Paraneptunicella aestuarii: one gene and its partners. The protein of the gene in region 2 interacts with the protein of the main gene of each other region in a pairwise test. Links are inferred from orthologs where the notes say so. Each region holds a gene or a part of one and is shown on either strand. Other genes may lie near its edges. The genes, in order: rplL, dnaE, KIH87_RS16775 and dnaQ.

Region 1 (4,430 bases), 3.1 Mb from region 2 along the record:
GAAATGTATGAACCATGATCCAAATCGTTGATGTACAGAGTTTCAAAACTGTCGAAACCAGCCTGGGTAATTGCATGAATATTTTCCAGGGTTACTTCATCGTTAGCATTTACGATGATTTCACCGGTTTTCTCATCAATGTAATTAACAGCGTAAACACGCCCTAACAGGAATTCTGCTGGAACTTCCAGTTCAGCAATGCCTGCTTTTTCCATTTGACGAGTGTGGCGAGCAGATACACGACGGCCAGCTTCTACAAGCACATTACCTTCGGCATCTTTAATATCGAACTTCGCAGTTTCACCACGCAAACGATCCGGTACGATACTCATCAGGAATGACTTCTCTGAGATACGAACCGTTTCTTTTTCGAAGAACAAGCTCAGAATTTCTTCTGTGCTCATATCCATTGCACGCAAGACAATTGTTGCAGGCAGCTTACGGCGACGATCGATACGAACAAAGAGATTATCTTTAGGATCGAATTCGAAGTCTAACCAGGAGCCACGGTAAGGAATAACACGAGCGTTATATAACACCTTACCAGAAGAGTGAGTCTTACCACGGTCGTGATCGAAGAATACACCGGGTGAACGGTGCAACTGAGAAACGATAACACGTTCAGTACCATTGATAACAAAAGTGCCGGTGTCCGTCATTAACGGAATTTCACCCATATACACTTCTTGTTCTTTGATATCTTTTACAGTGCCTGGCGCTGCTTCTCTATCATAGAGAACCATACGCAATTTAACCCGTAGAGGGGCAGAATAAGTCAAGCCTCGAATTTGACATTCTTTCACATCAAATACTGGCTCGCCTAGGCGATAATTCACATATTGCAACTCTGAACTGCCAGAGTAGCTTTTAATTGGGAATACCGAACGGAACGCCGCTTCCAGGCCGTATTGGCCTTCTGGATCAACTTCTATGAACTTACGAAATGAGTCAAGTTGAATAGAAAGAAGGTATGGGATTTCCAATACCTGTGGGCGTTTGCCAAAGTCCTTGCGGATACGTTTCTTTTCGCTATAAGAGTAAACCATGGATTCCTCAGTCTGCTGATTTTTGACCCTAGTTGCCGACTGTTTAGCGTAGCGGCAATTCTCAGCACCGTTTTAGTAACGTTTACCGACCCAATAAACCTAAATACCTTAGGTGTATATGGATTATTTTTTAGATAACGCTTCCTGACGCTTTATAAGGATAGGCAATCAACGGTGAAGCTGCACTATCCCACAGCGCAAAAAGGCTGGTGGTTAATTAACCACCAGCCTGTGCCATTTCTGGCTGTAAACTGTTTTGCAACAGATTACTTAACTTCAACAGTTGCACCAGCTTCTTCAAGTTCTTTTTGAAGTGCTTCAGCTTCTGCTTTAGAAATGCCTTCTTTGATTGCTTTAGGAGCAGCTTCAACCAACTCTTTAGCTTCTTTAAGGCCAAGACCAGTTGCGCCACGAACAGCTTTGATAACAGCAACTTTGTTAGCGCCGAAAGCAGTCATAACAACGTCGAACTCAGTCTTTTCTTCTGCAGCTTCAGCAGCAACAGCAGGACCAGCAGCAACTGCAACAGCTGCAGTAGCTTCAACGCCGAATTTTTCTTCTGCTGCTTCGATTAGCTCAACCAATTCCATAACTGGCATTTCAGCAATCGCATTCAAGATATCTTCTTTAGTTAGAGCCATTTCTCTAAACTCCTGGGTTAAAAATGTTAAAACAAATATTCAAGTCTTAAAGACGCTAAATTATTTAGTGTCTTTGATAGCCGCCAGCACGCGAACAAATTTGGTAGGTACTTCGTTGATAGTACGAACAAATTTGCCAACAGGTGCTTTGAAGGTAGCAAGAAGTTTTGCCAGAGCTTCGTCGCGAGTCGGAAGTGATGCAACCGCATCTAACTTTTCTGGACCAAGTAAGCCACTACCGATTGACAATGCTGTTACTTTTAACTTGTTGTCTTTCTTTTCTTTCGAAAAATCTTTGAAAAGACGAGCCGCACCACCTGGAGCTTCCATAGAGAAGCCATAGATAAGTGGACCAGTTAAAGCACTGTCCATATCAGCGAACTTACTGTCGGCTAAAGCGCGTTTTGCCAAAGTGTTTCTGATAACTCTCAGATATACACCTTGCTCACGAGCCTTAACACGCAGAGCAGTCAAGTCTGCTACTTCCATTCCGCGATATTCAGCGACGGCGACGGATAGCGCTTGAGACGCTACGTTGCTTACTTCAGCAACGATCTCTTTTTTTGCTGCTAAACCTAATGCCACTGAGATCACCTCTTAGTTACCGGGAATCAGACGAACTTCATCCCAAGTTTCATAGATTGGCAACACGTCATTCTGTTTCCAGCTTCGGTGCTACCGTTCCACGGTGTTCATTTCCCCAGAGAGTCTGAGCTGAACTACCGTCTGCGTAGGCTTTCACGATTAAGCATTTACTCTATGAGTATTTGCGCCTACGGTCTTGGACGGGAACCTGAATTCCGGTTAGGAATATTCAGGCTCCAACCCACATTCGATTAAACTGCCAACGAACTTTGGTCGACAGATACGCCTGCACCCATAGTGGTGCTCAGGCTGATTTTCTTAAAGTAAGAACCTTTTGCACTTGAAGGCTTGGCTTTCTTAAGCGCGTCCAACAATGCTTCCAGGTTTTCCTGGATTTGCTTAGGTTCAAAAGATGCCTTACCGATGCTAGCGTGGATGATACCGTTCTTATCGTTACGGTAACGAACCTGACCCGCTTTTGCATTCTTAACCGCAGTTACAACATCAGGAGTAACAGTGCCAGTTTTAGGGTTAGGCATAAGGCCACGAGGGCCAAGGATTTGGCCTAATTGACCCACAACGCGCATTGCATCAGGAGAAGCAACAACAACATCGAAGTTCATTTCGCCTTTTTTGACTTGCTCAGCCAAATCTTCCATACCGACTACGTCAGCACCCGCTGCTTTAGCAGCTTCGGCAGCAGCGCCCTGAGTAAATACCGCTACGCGCACATCTTTACCAGTACCGTGAGGCAATACTGTTGCACCACGAACGTTTTGGTCAGATTTACGAGCGTCGATGCCCAGGTTTACTGCAACATCCATGCTTTCAGCGAACTTGGCGGTTGCCAATTCTTTCAATAATGCAATAGCTTCATTGATTTCATAATCTTTAGTTGCATCTACCTTTTCACGGATAGTACGCATACGTTTAGTTAGCTTTGCCATGAATTAGCCCTCCACCTTTAGACCCATACTACGTGCAGTACCAGCAATAGTACGAACACCAGCTTCCATATCGGCAGCTGTCAGGTCAGGTTTTTTCGTAGTAACAATCTCTTCCAACTGAGCACGGGTAACTGTACCCACTTTGTCAGTATTAGGACGACCAGAACCACTCTTAATGCCAGCAGCTTTTTTCAACAAGAAAGATGCTGGTGGAGTTCTAGTTTCAAAAGTGAAAGAGCGATCTTCATAAACAGAGATCTGTACAGGGATAGGCATCCCTTTTTCCAGGCTTTCTGTTCTAGCGTTAAATGCTTTACAGAATTCCATGATGTTCACACCATGCTGACCCAAAGCAGGACCAACTGGTGGACTTGGGTTTGCAGCGCCAGCGGCAACCTGCAACTTAATCAAGCCAACAATTTTCTTAGCCATTTCGGTTGTCTCTCAATGTGGGTTAAACGCCTCGCAAGTAATGAGTTTACCTGCTCAAACGGCTTCCCGTGTTATAAAAGGCCGCAGATTATATTTTAATCTCACTGGCCTGACAAGCATTATTGAGCTCTTTTTTAAATATTGGTCTTGATTTTGCTTTACGGAAAATGATGGTGATATTTTCAGATAGTTAACTGACTGAAAACACGCCGAAAAACTGACAGTATTTATAGTGCAAGGACTATCCTTTGGCAACTATATAAAGTAGGTGTACAAGGAATCTTTACAAACTGGAAAAGGGGCCGATGCTTTTTTTCCTGAATTTTCATAAATAAGGGACTGAAAAAAGAAAAGCGAGCAACTTGTGCTCGCTTTCGAAATTTCTCTGTGACCAAAGTAAATTTCTTGAGTTTAAGACTCAGTAACTCAGTCTTACCCCTTCTCTACCTGACTGAACTCTAGCTCAACAGGAGTAGAACGGCCAAAGATCAAAACAGAGACTTTCAAACGGTTCTTCTCGTAGTCGACTTCTTCGACTACACCATTGAAGTCTGCAAAAGGACCATCGGTAACACGAACCACTTCGCCCGGCTCGAACAATGTTTTTGGCTTTGGCTTATCAACCGACTCTTCAAGACGATTCAAGATAGCGTCAGCTTCGCGCTTGCTGATTGGTGCAGGGCGATCCGTTGTACCACCAATGAAACCAAGAACTCGAGGAACACTTTTCACCAAGTGCCATGAGTCATCGTTCATTTCCATTTCAACCAATACATAGC
Region 2 (5,667 bases):
CTGTCGTGGTCTCGATGCGCGCCACCTAGTGGTTCATCAATAATGTTGTTGATCAAGCCCAACTCTTTAATTTGAGGAGCAGATACACCCATGGCTTCCGCAGCCAGGTTGGCTTTCTCAGCACTCTTCCACAAAATTGACGCACAACCTTCTGGAGAAATTACCGAGTAAGTGCTGTATTGCAACATGTTAACTCTGTCGCCAACACCAATCGCCAACGCACCACCAGAACCACCTTCACCGATAACAGTACAAATCACAGGAACATTCAGTTCAGCCATGACTTTCAGGTTACGGGCAATCGCTTCACTTTGACCACGTTCTTCCGCGCCCACACCAGGATAAGCTCCAGGAGTGTCGATGAAAGTAATAATAGGAAGGTTAAAACGCTCCGCCATTTCCATTAAACGCAAAGCTTTACGATAGCCTTCCGGTTTTGGCATGCCGAAATTACGTTTAATCTTTTCTGAGGTATCTCGACCTTTTTGATGACCAATCACCATGACAGGTTTTCCATCGATCTTCGCTAACCCGCCAACGATAGCTTTATCATCAGCAAAAGCACGATCACCGCACAACTCATCAAATTCGGTAAAGATACGTGGAATGTAATCAAGGGTATAAGGCCGCAACGGATGGCGAGCCAATTGCGAGATTTGCCAGGGACCCAGGTTAGCGAAAATTTTCTTGGTTAGTTCTGCGTTTTTTTCACGCAGTTTGGTAATTTCCTCTTCTAACCCCAGATCAAACTCACCGCCCTGATTAACCGAACGGAGTTCGTCAATCTTAGCTTCCAACTCAGCGATAGGTTGCTCAAATTCAAGGAAATGTAAACTCATTCCGGTTCCTACTAGTTAGTGTTAGTTTGTCGTTAGATGTTCAGTCCTGTAAAGGTCATCCTCGTTTATCCAAACAAATCAAAAACGTCGCTGTTGATTTGATGAACCAATAAGGTTATTCGGGTAATTTTTTCACAAAAAGTCCAATGTGTACATCCTTGAGGTATTATTTTTTACCCTGACATTTTTTCATCCCTTATATCGACTCAATATAAGGCTGCCATATCGGCGATGAAGACTACAACATTCCAACCACGACTAATGAAATTTTAAACTTACCTGCTCAGGACTTAACAGTTGCTTAAGCTCATGCAGCAGTTGGTCTTCAGGAACCAGATACCACATTGCCCCAACATTCAAAACCGCCTCGGCATCCTCATGCATGTACTTGATAGAAACGGGACAAGCGCCGTTTCTATAGTTCTGCATAATTGCCTGTAGCTTTTGAATATTACCTGGCTCAATCCAGGCGTCGTCCAAAGTCAGTTGAATACGTTTCAAGTATTTTTCTCGTGCCTTGATATTATCCATTGCTTCGCGCACTGTGATGGTATGACCACCAGAAAAATCATCAAAACTGACAGAGCCGCTGACCACCAGCACTTTATCTGTCTGTAAAATCTCTTCGTATTTTTCAAAATCATCCGGGAAAAAGCGCGCATCAACCCGGGCACTCTTATCATCCAATGTCACAATCGCCCAACGCCGCCCTTTTTTATTCACTAACACACGAACCGACAACACCAAGCCTACCGCAGTAATGTTACCGTCTCGTGCTGTGGGTTTAAGATCCACCAAACGGCCAGAACAATAATGCTTAATTTCATCGCGATATTGGTTGATAGGATGCCCGGTCAAATACAGACCCAAGGTTTCCTTTTCACCATCCAGCCATTGTTTCTCCGGCCATTCAGGTACATCAACGAAAGTAGCAGACACATCTTCCGGTTCATTGGTCATCAAACCAAACATGTCTGATTGCCCGCAGGATTCGGCTTTTCTGTGTTGTTCTGCTGCAGCCAGCGCATCGGGCAAGGTTGCCATCAGTGCCGCACGATGAGGCCCGAGGTTATCCATAGCCCCCGCCAACACTAATTTTTCCAACACGCGTTTGTTTACGCGCTTCAATTCGACCTTGCCACAGAAATCAAATAAATCAGTGAAGAAACCATGAGTTTCACGCGCATGGATAATGGCTTCAATGGGGCCTTCACCGACGCCTTTAATCGCACCGATTCCATAAACAATCTGGCCGTCATCATTCACCGAAAACTTGTATTTACCGGTATTCAAATCAGGCGGTAACACTTCCAGTCCCATACGCTGGCATTCATCAACCAAAGTAACGATTTTGTCAGTGTTATCCATATCAGCAGACATTACCGCAGCCATAAACTCAGCCGGATAATGTGCCTTTAACCACAATGTTTGATAGGAAACCAGGGCATAAGCTGCAGAGTGAGATTTGTTAAACCCGTATCCCGCGAACTTCTCTACCAGGTCGAAGATCTTCATCGCCAATTCGGGGTCGATGTTGTTATTCTGCGAACCTTCCTGAAAGACAGCCCGTTGTTTTGCCATCTCTTCCGGCTTTTTCTTACCCATGGCTCGGCGCAGCAAGTCGGCGCCGCCGAGGCTGTAACCCGCCATGACCTGGGCAATCTGCATAACCTGCTCTTGATACAGGATGATGCCGTAAGTGGGCTGCAAAATTTCTTGCAAGCACTCGTGCTGATACTGGGCATCCGGATAGGAAATCGCCTCACGACCATGCTTACGGTCGATGAAGTTATCTACCATGCCCGACTGCAATGGCCCCGGTCGGAACAAGGCCACCAAAGCGATAATATCTTCAAAATTATCCGGACGCAGACGCTTAACCAGATCTTTCATACCGCGAGATTCCAACTGGAATACCGCGGTTGTTTCAGCACGCTGTAACATGCCAAAGCTTTCTTTGTCGTCCAATGGAATGGCGGAAATATCGATCTCTTTACCACGCCCTTCCAGGATCATGTCCAATGCCCACTGGATAATGGTCAATGTGCGTAATCCCAAGAAGTCGAACTTTACCAAGCCGGCGGTTTCAACGTCGTTCTTATCGAATTGTGTCACCGGGTTTTTACCCTGATCATCACAATACAAAGGCGAGAAGTCAGTGATCTTGGTTGGCGCAATAACCACGCCCCCGGCGTGTTTACCTGCGTTACGTACCACACCTTCGAGTGTGCGTGCCATATCAATCAGGTCACGGACTTCTTCGTCCTGCTCATACACTTCGGGTAAACGCGGCTCAACTTCAAATGCCTTTGCCAGAGTCATACCCGGATCACCCGGGATCAGTTTGGAAATCTTATCAACGAAACCATAGGGATGACCCAAAACCCGGCCAACATCTCGCACTACCGCCTTGGCAGCCATGGTTCCAAAAGTAATGATCTGAGATACCGCATCACGCCCATACAAATCGGCAACGTGATCGATAACTTCATCGCGACGATCCATACAAAAATCGACGTCGAAGTCGGGCATGGAAACCCGCTCAGGGTTCAAGAATCGTTCGAATAGCAGATCGAATTCCAGCGGATCCAAATCAGTAATTTTTAATGCATACGCCACTAAAGAACCCGCACCCGAACCACGCCCAGGGCCAACCGGAATGCCGTGATCCTTACTCCACTGAATAAACTCCATAACGATCAGGAAGTAACCGGGGAATCCCATCTGGTTAATTACTTTAAGCTCAATATCTAAACGCTCATCATATTCAGGTCGTTTTTTGGCGCGCACTTCCGGATTCGGGAACAAGAACTCCAATCGCTCTTCCAAACCTTCCTGAGATTTCTTGACCAGAAAGTCTTCTTCGGTCAGATCTCCGGTTGGGCATTTAGGCAGGAAGTATTCCCCTAGCAATACCGTTACATTACAGCGCTTGGCAATTTCAACCGTATTGGCAATGGCTTCAGGAATATCTGAGAACAGCTCGGCCATTTCTTCCGGGCTGCGCATGTATTGCTGTTCTGAATACAACTTGGGACGTCGAGTATCGTCCAGGGTATAGCCGTCGTGGATACAGACACGAATTTCATGAGCTTCGAAATCTTCCTGGTTGTTAAAACACACTTCATTGGTCGCAACCACAGGTAAATCATTTTCAGCAGCCCACTCTACTGCGGCATGAAGATAATCTTCTTCACCCGCACGACCAGTACGGTGCAACTCAACGTAATAACGATCAGGAAAATGAGTTTTATAAAACTGAGTAATAGTGGCCGATTGCGCCATATTGCCTTTACGTAAGGCGACGCCCAAATCACCGTCTTTGGCTCCAGAGAGAACAATAACACCGTCGTTATGTTCAATAAGCCAATCAACATCAATCACGGCTCGTTCATTGATGTTGCCGCGTTGATAAGCTTTTGAAATCAACAAGGTGATGTTTTTGTAACCGTCATTATTCTGTGCCAATAACGTCAAGCGCGTCAGGTTTTCATCGGGCAACGCCGGGTCTTGCACCCAAAAATCCGCGCCAATAATTGGCTTTAATCCCATGCCATGTGCGGCACCGTAATACTTCACCAGACCACACATATTCATCTGGTCAGTAATAGCAATGGCGGGCATGTTCAATGATTTGGCTTTTGCCAGTATCGGCTTGACCTTATTCAGGCCATCGCACATGGAAAAATCACTGTGAACACGTAAATGCACGAACTCGACATTATGCATGGGACAAGTCCTCAGGTTGATTACCGTTTGCAGCCATCATATCCAACGCATTCTGAACTGGCCTGTAGCTGCGTCGATGTTCAGGCAGTACACCATGCAATTGCAGCATTTCCATATGAAATTTAGTTGGATAGCCTTTGTGTTTATCGAACCCAAAATCCGGGTATTTCTGATGCAATTCGACCATTTGTCGATCTCGATAAACCTTGGCAAGAATAGAAGCTGCCGAGATTTCTGCAACTGTACCGTCGCCTTTAACAATCGCTTCGCTTTTATAATCCCATTTAGGGCAACGGTTACCATCAACCCGAACAAAATCAGGTTGAATGGATAATGCTTGTACTGCGCGAGTCATTGCCAACATAGTCGCTTGCAGGATATTAAGTTGATCGATTTCTTCGTGGGTTGCTTTTCCAATTGCCCATGCAATAGCCACTTCTTTAATTTGAGGCTCTAGCAAATCACGCTTCTTTTCAGACAGCTTTTTGGAATCGGTTAAGCCTTCCAGACCATGGTTTTCGGGTAAAATTACCGCAGCAGTGACAACGTCACCCACCAATGGGCCTCGCCCAACTTCGTCAACTCCAGCAATGAGCATTGTGATTATTTTCCTTTTGCAATAAGTGATTGCACGGCAATAGCAGCCTGCTTGTCGGCATCTCGTTTCAGTGTCTCGTGCAATTGCGTAAAAGTGTCTATTAGATTAACGTTTTCCGATTGCATTTTTGGTAGTAAATACTGACATAAGGTATCGGGATTAACGTCTTCTTGCAGAAGTTCGGGAACCACTTCCCTACCCGCCAAAATGTTCGGTAACGAGAAATAATTCTGTTTGTATAAATATCCCATCATCCAGTGGGTCATAGGAGCCAATTTATAAGCCACCACCATAGGGCGCTTGCATAACATAGCTTCCAGCGTTGCCGTACCAGAAGCAAGCAACACGGCATTAGATGCGATCATCGCTTCTCTGGCTTGCCCGTCTAATAGAGTTAATTTAAATGAGAACGCTTTATCTACAAGATAGTCATCGATCTGTTGCTTACGCTGTGCATTCACCACAGGAACCAGCACATGCAACCCCGGCACAGATTGGCTG
Region 3 (4,446 bases), 3.1 Mb from region 2 along the record:
GGTTGGTAGCCAATACTCAGTTTGGGAGAGAAGCGGCTTTCCGAGGATGACGGAACCTGATTTTGAGTTAATCCGCTAGTGTTATTACTGCTAAAATAACCGCCTGAACTATCGAAAGACTCATAACGTAAACCCAGTGTCGCATCCCAATCGGGAGTTGCTTGCCATCCAAGTTCGCTGAATATGCCCGCCAGTTTGGTTTTGCCTCCGTTTTGGCTGGTGAGCGTTGTGTTACTGAGTTCGAGATAATCTGGCGCACTATATAACGAGTAGTTTAATTCGTAGGATTCGAGTCTGGCTCCGGTGACGAGCTGCAAGGCATCACTGCCAAGTTCTCGTACTGTGAGTTTCACTTCTGCTGTTGTCCAGCCTGTATCGTCATAATCAGCAATTTGACCTGCGACAGTGAAGCTTGGGTCTTGCGGGTTTTGCGCCGATGTTCCGGTTTCATCTTTGAGGATATCAAATTGGTTGATATTCCCTTCCAATGCCAGATTATCCGAAAGATCGCCTCTTACGCGTAACCCAATTGACAGGCTTTGGCGAACTTGTTCTTTTACCGCTAACCTGCTTGCTGGCACTTTAATAGTGCGATCTCCTTGAGTGACAACGCCGCTATAAATTTGGCTGCCGTTACTGTCGGTAAGGTAGCTATTGGGGTTATTGGCTTTGGAATTTCTGTCTTCAAAGGCGATGTTCATCAATGTCGACCAATTTTCAAAGTCGTAACCCACTTTCAACTTGTAGTTGTCGGTTCGTTCATTGACGATACCTGTATCGCCGAAAAATAGCTGTGTACGGCCATATTGGTCTTGTTCAACAATACCGCCAGTGACTCCAGTTGCACCAGAGCTATTGGCGTTACTGCCGTAGTAGAACGACTGTGGCTGTGAGTCGTTATCCAAGCGGTTGTAGGACGCATAAAGGCTAAGATCGCCAAACTTATTGCCTACCGATACAAACGACTTATTGCCATTCACTTTGTCATCAAAGCCGTAAGCATTGAAGTCTTGCTGGAATACACTGGTATCAAAATGGAATTCAAATTCTTGAGGAATGGCAGTTTCGATAAGCACTACGCCGCCCATAGCGTTACCGCTGTACTGTGCGCTAAATGGGCCATAGAGCACTTGTACGTCTGCTATTTCACTGGCGGAAACCATTGTCCAGCGAGGCGCGCCATTCCAGCGTGATTGCAGGAGGTAGTGCAAAGGTACGCCATCGGCAAAGACCATCGAACGGCTGGTCTGAAACATATTGGAACCGCGAATACCCAAAGTACCGTTGGCATCACCAATATAACGACGTCGAATAGTCAGGCTGGGCTCGTATTTTACGATGTCCTCAGTGGTGACGATATTAACGCTTTCCAAATCTTCGGGGGTGACACGTGATGAGGGATTGGTGGTGAATTGATTCGAGGTTGAATCGCTACCCCAAACCACGACTTTTTCTATATTGTCTTCGCTATCGGCGAGACTTAAGTTGCTATAGCCGATTCCACTGAGAAATACGCCCCCGGTTAACAAAAATACAGATTTCCTGATCATTACAACTGATCCCATTATTTTTTGGGATCGAAGTTTACATAGGGTAACAATTTCAACAATGTGGCAAATTGTCGCAGATCAGAGGTGATTTTTTTCGTGAAACGAAAAATTGCAGAAATAAGAGTGAACCATGTAAAGCTGGGCATGCAATTTGGCTGTTTCAAAGAGTAACGCAAGAGCTACTCAACGTGGCTTTTGGGTGTTAGCATCGTAAAAACTTCACCGATAAATTTTCACTCAAGTGGATGCTCCAGCCATGCAAATAAAGCGCCCTCAGTCTCAATCTATTAAATCAAAATTGCCGAATGTTGGTACGACTATCTTTACCACCATGTCGGCAATGGCTGCGGAATATGATGCGATTAATTTGTCGCAGGGCTTTCCCAGTTTTGATTGCCCTGAATATCTGGCACATCAGGCGCAAGCTCATATTGTTGAAGGCAAAAACCAATATGCGCCCATGACGGGAGTTCCCGCCCTTAATTTGCAAATTGTGGATTTGGTTAAGCGTAGTTACGGACGAGATATCGCATTGGAAGAAATCACAGTAACGAGCGGAGCGACAGAAGCTTTGTTTGTGGCGATTCAAACTGTGGTGAATGCGGGCGATGAAGTGATAGTGTTTGATCCGGTTTACGACAGTTATGAGCCGGGTATTGAGCTGGCGGGTGGTAAGTGCGTACATATTCCTTTGTATGCGCCCAACTACCAAATTGACTGGCAACAGGTGAGACAAGCCATTACACCAAAAACCAAAGTCATTATGCTTAATTCTCCTCATAATCCGAGCGGGACTGTGATTACCGAGCAGGATATTCAGGAACTGACGGCTTTGGTTACTGAACATGATTTATATGTGATTTCCGATGAAGTGTATGAGCACATTGTTTTTGATGGCGGAACCCATCACAGCATGTTGCGTTACGACGAGCTTTATCAACGCAGCTTTGTGGTGTCGTCCTTTGGTAAAACCTTCCATATTACGGGATGGAAAATCGGATACTGCGTGGCTCCTGCACTATTGAGCACTGAGTTTCGCAAAATCCACCAGTACGTCACTTTTTCCACCAGTACCCCGATGCAATGGGCAATAGCCGATATGCTTGCTGAACAGCCGCAGCATGTGGATGAGCTTCGTACCTTCTACCAGCAAAAACGGGACTTTTTCGCTAACGCCATGCAAGGTAGTCGATTTACTTTGTTGCCATGCAAAGGCACCTATTTTCAGTTGATGGATTATTCACAAATCAGCGACAAAGACGATATGGCTTTCGCCGAATGGATGACCAAAGAAAAAGGCATTGCCACAGTGCCCTTATCGCCATTTTATGGCGCTGATTATCATGACAAGATCATACGAGTCTGTTTCGCCAAAGACGAAGAGACATTGCTTAAGGCTGCGGAAAGGCTTTCTTTACTTTAGCTAAAATGAGACGAAAAGTTGATCGAGCTTCGTACCTTCATTTGGTTTTTTAATATTCTATGTTGCTATATACGACGCTTTTTACGCAATTATTTGCGGATATAATTTGTGGCTGCTATACAATTTTAGGAAATGAAAACACCTTCATATTCTTGAGCAATTTTCTTTTGAGTAATGTATTTGCTTTTAATTATCTTTCAACTCGATTAAAGCATTGATGGGCAATACGTTTGTTTCTCTCGGAAAAAGCGCTTCTTATTGATAAGGAAGTATTAATAATGAAAAAAATACTAATAATCTTAATGTTAGTTGGGCTTTATGGTTGTTCATCTGTTTCTGGACTCTATGAAGCAGATCCACTTTTTAAGCAGCAATCAGATTTACTGGAAGCAGATACAGATATCGTTGATGTAAAGAAGCTTCAGCAAAGAGTCAATGCTGTGAGTGATGAAAAATCCAGAAATGCACTGCTGGAAGATCTTTTGACTATCTCCGATAGATCATGTGCACGGCATCAAGCATCAATTATGGCTGGGTTAAATACCTGGAATGTTTCAACGGGCTCATTATCTAATCTTTTATCTGCGGTTGGAACAGTAGTTGGTGGAGAGAGTGCAAAAGCGGCATTAGCTGCTGGAGCCACTTTTACTAATTCCACTCGCTCATTAGTGAATGAAGAAGTTTATGCAAAAGCGTTAGGTACAACGATTGTTCGGGCTACGGTTTCCGCGAGGGAAAAACAATTTGCTGTGATTTCAAAAGGCATGAGTTCTAGTATGGATGACTATTCGGTGCAGTCCGGTTTACGGGATGTATACAATTACCAAAATCGTTGTTCATTTTATTATGGCCTTCTGGAAATAACCAAAGCTTTGGATCAAAGAAAGCGTAGTAAATCTGAAATAGAAGATCTTATCTTTCGCCTAAATGCAAAAAGTGACGAGCTAAAAAATCGTGGTGGAGATGTTTCTGAGATAAATAAAAAAATTGAGGCACTTATTCTTGAGCTCGAAGGTGCACCACACTAATGGTCAAATTATATGACTATGAAATTGATTGAGCCTCAAGAATACAATCTGTTGATTAATAATGATGATTCTTACTCCCTAAAAAGAGATGGGAAAGATTGTCAGTTTTCAAAACCTTCAACTACTAAAGACTTAGCCAAGCTATATACAGTAAGTGAGGGGCAAGATCTGCTTTATGTCGGAATAACTACACGGTCTATGTCTGAACGGCTCAGATCTGGATTCAGGGCTTCGGGAAAAAATGGCTATCATGGTTATAAATGGAAGAAGTATCAAAAAGTAGAATTGAAGTTAAATGTGTGGCTCGTGACTAGTATAGATGGGTATCTTTCCAGACATGGAATGGAGATTATAGAAGCTGAAGTGGCCTACTTTTGTAGGTTGCTTTCAGGACAATGGCCTAAATACCAACATGAAATACATTTCCATCAATCAACGGATATCC
Region 4 (4,490 bases), 1.6 Mb from region 2 along the record:
CAGGCCGGTATTCTAACCAACTGAACTACCACTCCGCATTATTCATTTCAGAAATCTTGTTAGGAACAAGGAATTATCTGAATTTTGCAGATGAAATATAACTTTAAAAGTGGCGGAGTGGACGGGACTCGAACCCGCGACCCCCGGCGTGACAGGCCGGTATTCTAACCAACTGAACTACCACTCCGCATTATTTTAAAGTTTTCAAGAAGTTAAGAAGATACTCTTGTATTTCTTTGAACCCCTCGTCCACCGCGGCGCAGATAATACGGCGATGGCAGAAATGAGTCAACAGCTTTTTTTGAAAAAGTCGTTCGTTAGCTTTATTTATGCGCGAATTGTTCAAAGTTTGCTTTGTTCAAACAAAAATTCAACAAACTTAAGGCTTATATCCATAAATCAGCCAAGTTTTTAGCGTTAAGCCTTCTCTTTCTTCTTACCAGACTTGCCAGGTTTTGCTTTTGGCAACTTACTCATTAACCCTTTCATCGAGTTAAGCATTCCGGAAAAATCCATCTTAGGCATACTCAATGTCTTATTGGCAGTCTTATTATTTGGTTTCTTGCTTGATGAACCCGTTTTTTTTCTGGAAACGATAAACCAAATAACGCCCGCACCAATAATAATAATCCCCAGATTAATACCAATGATAAGCTTCACCAATGTACTGGTTGACATAGAATCATCTTCAACAACGGGCTGATTAATACGTTTCATTTCTTGCAAGGCTAGCGCCTCTGCACTTAAGGCATCTTCAGGAATACTTTCAATCTGTTTTGGAGGCGCACCAGCAGGCAATTCAGGTTCTTCTGCAAAGAAAGTAAATTCAGGAACATCTAAAATAAAGTCGCGTCCATCGATTGTATTGCCATAGGCTGTTAATTTGACCCTAAAAATACCGTACTCAAAATTAACAACATCATAGGTGCGAACATCGTTTGAAACCCGGGTAATTGAAAAATTCTGCACATCACCATTGGGATATCGGATTTTTCCGTCTACCAACAAACTTCCCATATCTACCATTTCCCGATCCGCATCCACCATTAATTTATGATAACCGGAGCCGGTATCATCCAGTTTGACATCAACTTTAATGGGATTTTCATGCAAAATGATAGGTTCACTGACCTGCTCCCGAGTAAACATGGGAGTCGATACGGTGAAAATGGGTTTCCATTCGCCTGCAGGTATGGTCAAGTTAAACTGACCGGTAAAAGTGCCGTCCAACGGACGTTCATCCATGCCTTTACCATTATCTTCAAAGGTGGCAATGGTCTGAGTTTGAGCACCAAAATTATTAAAGTTAGGGTTATTGGTACTAACAAATTCCATGTTTAACTTAACGACGTCGCGAAACTCAGCATAATCAATAGGCTTGCCGCCATTAGTCAAATAGGCCGTTTGCTTAAGAATCTCACCCGAAAATAGAACGGTAGGCAGTGGTTCAGCCTGCAATTCAATATCACTGAGCACCATAACGCGACTACCGGGCAAGATCTGCCCTACCGCTTGCCAAGGCCCCGGTGTTGGATTTTTCATGCGTATCATGTCGTAGGTAGTTGAGTCATACCATTCAACATCATTCTCTTCGGCTTGAGACAAAAAGATTTTAGAACCATCAGGCCGAACCAGCACAATAGGAGCAGAGCCGAACTTGCGGAAAAACACCATGGTGATTTCATCCACTTTATAGTCAATACGAAATCGGTTTTGCAGCAAACGTATACCATTGTGGTATTCGCTGCCGATTTCCCGCAACGGTGTCGTATCAACCTGTTCGACCGCTGTTTTTTGTTTATTTGCGTTATATTCCTGGTCTGACTCTTGGGCAAACGCGCCCAAAGTCAGCAATATCGCAAATAAATAAATTACTCTGCTCATTTTACCCCTGAAGTTTTTGATCCTGTATTTCTCGCCACAGGCAACTACCGCCTTCTTTGGCGACAATATCTAAACGGCTTTCATGCTGTTCCAATTCATCGGCGGAAGCGTGGATAATCTTTAGCGGTTTACGATCAGAAGTTAATCTTCGGATCACTTCTGCGCCTCCGTCATTTTGTTTATTACCCGATAAATTTAAGCTGGTTTGTCCCCCCGTCATCATCAGATAAACATCAGCCAGGATCTCGGCATCCAGCAAAGCGCCATGCAGTTCACGTTGCGAGTTATCTACGCCATATCGCTTACACAAGGCATCAAGATTATTTTTCTGACCCGGGTGCATGGTTCTGGCAAGTACCAGAGTATCCAGCACGGTACAAATTTCATCGGTGGTTTTTACCGGGCTTTTGCGACTTTTCTTGAATTCATGATTCATAAAGCCCACGTCGAAGGGAGCATTATGAATGACCAGTTGAGCACCGCTGATGAAATCGACAAACCCTTGCACAACATCATCAAATATAGGTTTGTCAGCCAGGAATTGGTTGGTTATACCGTGAACTTCAATGGCTTCCTGTTCAACTTCACGTTGAGGATTAATATATTGATGGTAGTGATTCCCGGTCAGACGACGGTTAATTACTTCAACACAACCGATTTCAATAATACGGTGTCCCTGCAATGGATCGATACCTGTGGTTTCGGTATCAAGAACAACTTGCCTCAATGTTTTTCTCCAAACTCTCTTCGTGTTAGCGCTATTCAAGCTCTTCAATTCAGCTTCTTATTCAAAAGAAGCATCGCAAAAAATGAAGCTCTGTGCCTGAAAGCATAATCTGAGTTATCATACACCGCCATTAATCAAGTAGACTACAGTTAACCTTGAAAACCATTCAAATATACACAGACGGTTCCTGTTTAGGAAATCCCGGGCCAGGCGGATATGGCGCAATCCTTGTTTACAAAAAGTATCGTAAAGAACTAGCTGGCGGCTTTAATCTGACAACGAACAACCGTATGGAGTTGTTAGCAGCCATTAAAGCGCTGGAATCACTGAAAGAAGCTTGTCAGGTAGAACTCACCACCGACAGCCAATATGTTAAAAATGGCATTAATCAATGGATTAATAACTGGAAAAAACGAGGCTGGAAAACGGCTGACAAGAAACCGGTTAAGAATCAGGATTTATGGCAAGCGTTGGATCACGAAGTGTCAAAGCACAAAGTCAACTGGCACTGGGTAAAAGGTCATTCAGGTCATCCTGAAAATGAACGCTGTGATGAACTTGCTCGTGATGCGGCGTCACAATCCAATTTACCTAAAGACCCAGGCTTTATTCAAGAAAGTTAGAGTGGGCTTCTCAGTTCCATTTACCAGCACTATTCCCAGTTAATAATGAATTTGCCCATACTGTCGTTTTTCGCCATACGCTCATGGGCAATGTCAATATCAGAAATTTCAAATTCCGTATCGATAACGGGTTTTAACTCACCAGATTCGAACCGGGATAAATACTGTTTGGTAAAATCCCTCACCAAATCCGCTTTATAACTGTCACTGCGATTCCGTAATGTGCTTCCAACCAGTGTTGCCCTTTTCCCCAATAACAATGCCGTATCGAACTGTTCAACAAAACGCCCTCCCAATATTGCCAAGTCGATAATACAGCCATCCATGTTTAACAATTTCAAGTTTTTATTGGTGTAATCCCCCGCGACCATATCAATAACCAGATCCACACCACCCCAAGCCAGCTTCAACTCTTGATAGAAATCCTGTTGCTTGTAGTTAATCGCAATATCCGCGCCCCATTCTTGGCAATAATCGCCTTTAGCCTCACTGGAACAGGTGACAGCCACTTTTGCTCCGTGTAATTTTGCTAATTGGATCGCAGCAAGCCCAACGCCACTGGCACCAGCATGAATAAGAAGGTTCTGACCAGATTGCAATTCTCCAATCCAGTGTATTGCTTGAAAGGCAGTTAAGAAGACTTCTGGTATTGCCGCCGATTCCGCCATTGTAAGTGTCGCAGGACAAGGTATTAGCAAGCCCACATCAACAGCTGCGTATTCAGCATAGCCGCCACCAGCAATCATGGCGCAAACAGGATCGCCAATTTTCCAACCAGTGACTTGCTCTCCCAGCTCTTCTATAACACCTGAAACTTCCATCCCTAAAATGTTACTTGCTCCGGCAGGAGGCGGATATTTGCCCTGCTTCTGCAATAAATCGGCTCGATTAACGCCAAATGAAGCCACTTTCACCAATACCTGATGAGGCTGAATATCTGGTTTATTGGTTTCCTGAAGAGAAAGAGTTCCATCTTCCGAGTAAGAAACATAACGCATTAGAGCACCTGAAATTCATTGTCTGTATTTGTTGAAGCGCTATTTGAGGCGCTATCTGAAGAGAGCATCGTAACACTGTCTACCCTTGAACGGTCTGGCCCTTGCCATAACCAATCCATAAGAGATTGAACTTGAGCCTCCACGCCACAAGCCATAACCTCAACAGAACCATCGGGCAGGTTCTTGGCGTAACCTGTTAATCCCAACTCCAGCGCTTGTTGACGAGTTGTGGCACGATAGAAAACACCCTGCACTTTT

What was found.
Region 1: the proteins of dnaE (region 2) and rplL interact in binary tests that used the Escherichia coli proteins (3 or more experiments, as listed by UniProt). The link is inferred for Paraneptunicella aestuarii from one-to-one orthologs.
Region 3: the proteins of dnaE (region 2) and KIH87_RS16775 interact in binary tests that used the Escherichia coli proteins (3 or more experiments, as listed by UniProt). The link is inferred for Paraneptunicella aestuarii from one-to-one orthologs.
Region 4: the proteins of dnaE (region 2) and dnaQ interact in binary tests that used the Escherichia coli proteins (3 or more experiments, as listed by UniProt). The link is inferred for Paraneptunicella aestuarii from one-to-one orthologs.

Annotation. Positions count from the first base shown.
Region 1 is NZ_CP074570.1:4,258,846-4,263,275, forward strand. Bases 1-2,834 are described here. They hold rplL (50S ribosomal protein L7/L12), read right to left. Parts: upstream 1,688-2,834; coding sequence 1,313-1,687; downstream 1-1,312. Other genes in these bases: rpoB (DNA-directed RNA polymerase subunit beta), read right to left, coding at 1-1,046; rplJ (50S ribosomal protein L10), read right to left, coding at 1,748-2,272; rplA (50S ribosomal protein L1), read right to left, coding at 2,524-2,834. Also shown: more of rplA, read right to left, coding at 2,835-3,219; rplK (50S ribosomal protein L11), read right to left, coding at 3,223-3,651; transcription termination/antitermination protein NusG, read right to left, coding at 4,084-4,430. UniProt on the Escherichia coli protein: The binding site for several of the GTPase factors involved in protein synthesis (IF-2, EF-Tu, EF-G and RF3). Is thus essential for accurate translation.
Region 2 is NZ_CP074570.1:1,187,231-1,192,897, reverse strand. What follows is about bases 898-4,968. They hold dnaE (DNA polymerase III subunit alpha), read right to left. Parts: upstream 4,569-4,968; coding sequence 1,098-4,568; downstream 898-1,097. Other genes in these bases: rnhB (ribonuclease HII), read right to left, coding at 4,561-4,968. Outside these bases: accA (acetyl-CoA carboxylase carboxyl transferase subunit alpha), read right to left, coding at 1-839; more of rnhB, read right to left, coding at 4,969-5,166; lpxB (lipid-A-disaccharide synthase), read right to left, coding at 5,172-5,667. UniProt on the Escherichia coli protein: DNA polymerase III is a complex, multichain enzyme responsible for most of the replicative synthesis in bacteria. This DNA polymerase also exhibits 3' to 5' exonuclease activity. The alpha chain is the DNA polymerase catalytic subunit.
Region 3 is NZ_CP074570.1:4,301,151-4,305,596, reverse strand. What follows is about bases 1,040-3,889. They hold KIH87_RS16775 (methionine aminotransferase), read left to right. Parts: upstream 1,040-1,806; coding sequence 1,807-2,973; downstream 2,974-3,889. Other genes in these bases: KIH87_RS16770 (hypothetical protein), read left to right, coding at 3,252-3,889; KIH87_RS16780 (TonB-dependent receptor), read right to left, coding at 1,040-1,550. Outside these bases: more of KIH87_RS16780, read right to left, coding at 1-1,039; more of KIH87_RS16770, read left to right, coding at 3,890-4,001; KIH87_RS16765 (hypothetical protein), read left to right, coding at 4,014-4,446. UniProt on the Escherichia coli protein: Shows aminotransferase activity with methionine and histidine as substrates, and to a lesser extent also with phenylalanine.
Region 4 is NZ_CP074570.1:2,816,102-2,820,591, forward strand. What follows is about bases 749-3,642. They hold dnaQ (DNA polymerase III subunit epsilon), read right to left. Parts: upstream 2,612-3,642; coding sequence 1,886-2,611; downstream 749-1,885. Other genes in these bases: KIH87_RS10765 (TIGR03503 family protein), read right to left, coding at 749-1,884; rnhA (ribonuclease HI), read left to right, coding at 2,767-3,234; KIH87_RS10780 (NAD(P)H-quinone oxidoreductase), read right to left, coding at 3,264-3,642. Also shown: more of KIH87_RS10765, read right to left, coding at 418-748; more of KIH87_RS10780, read right to left, coding at 3,643-4,232; yccX (acylphosphatase), read right to left, coding at 4,232-4,490. UniProt on the Escherichia coli protein: DNA polymerase III is a complex, multichain enzyme responsible for most of the replicative synthesis in bacteria. The epsilon subunit contain the editing function and is a proofreading 3'-5' exonuclease.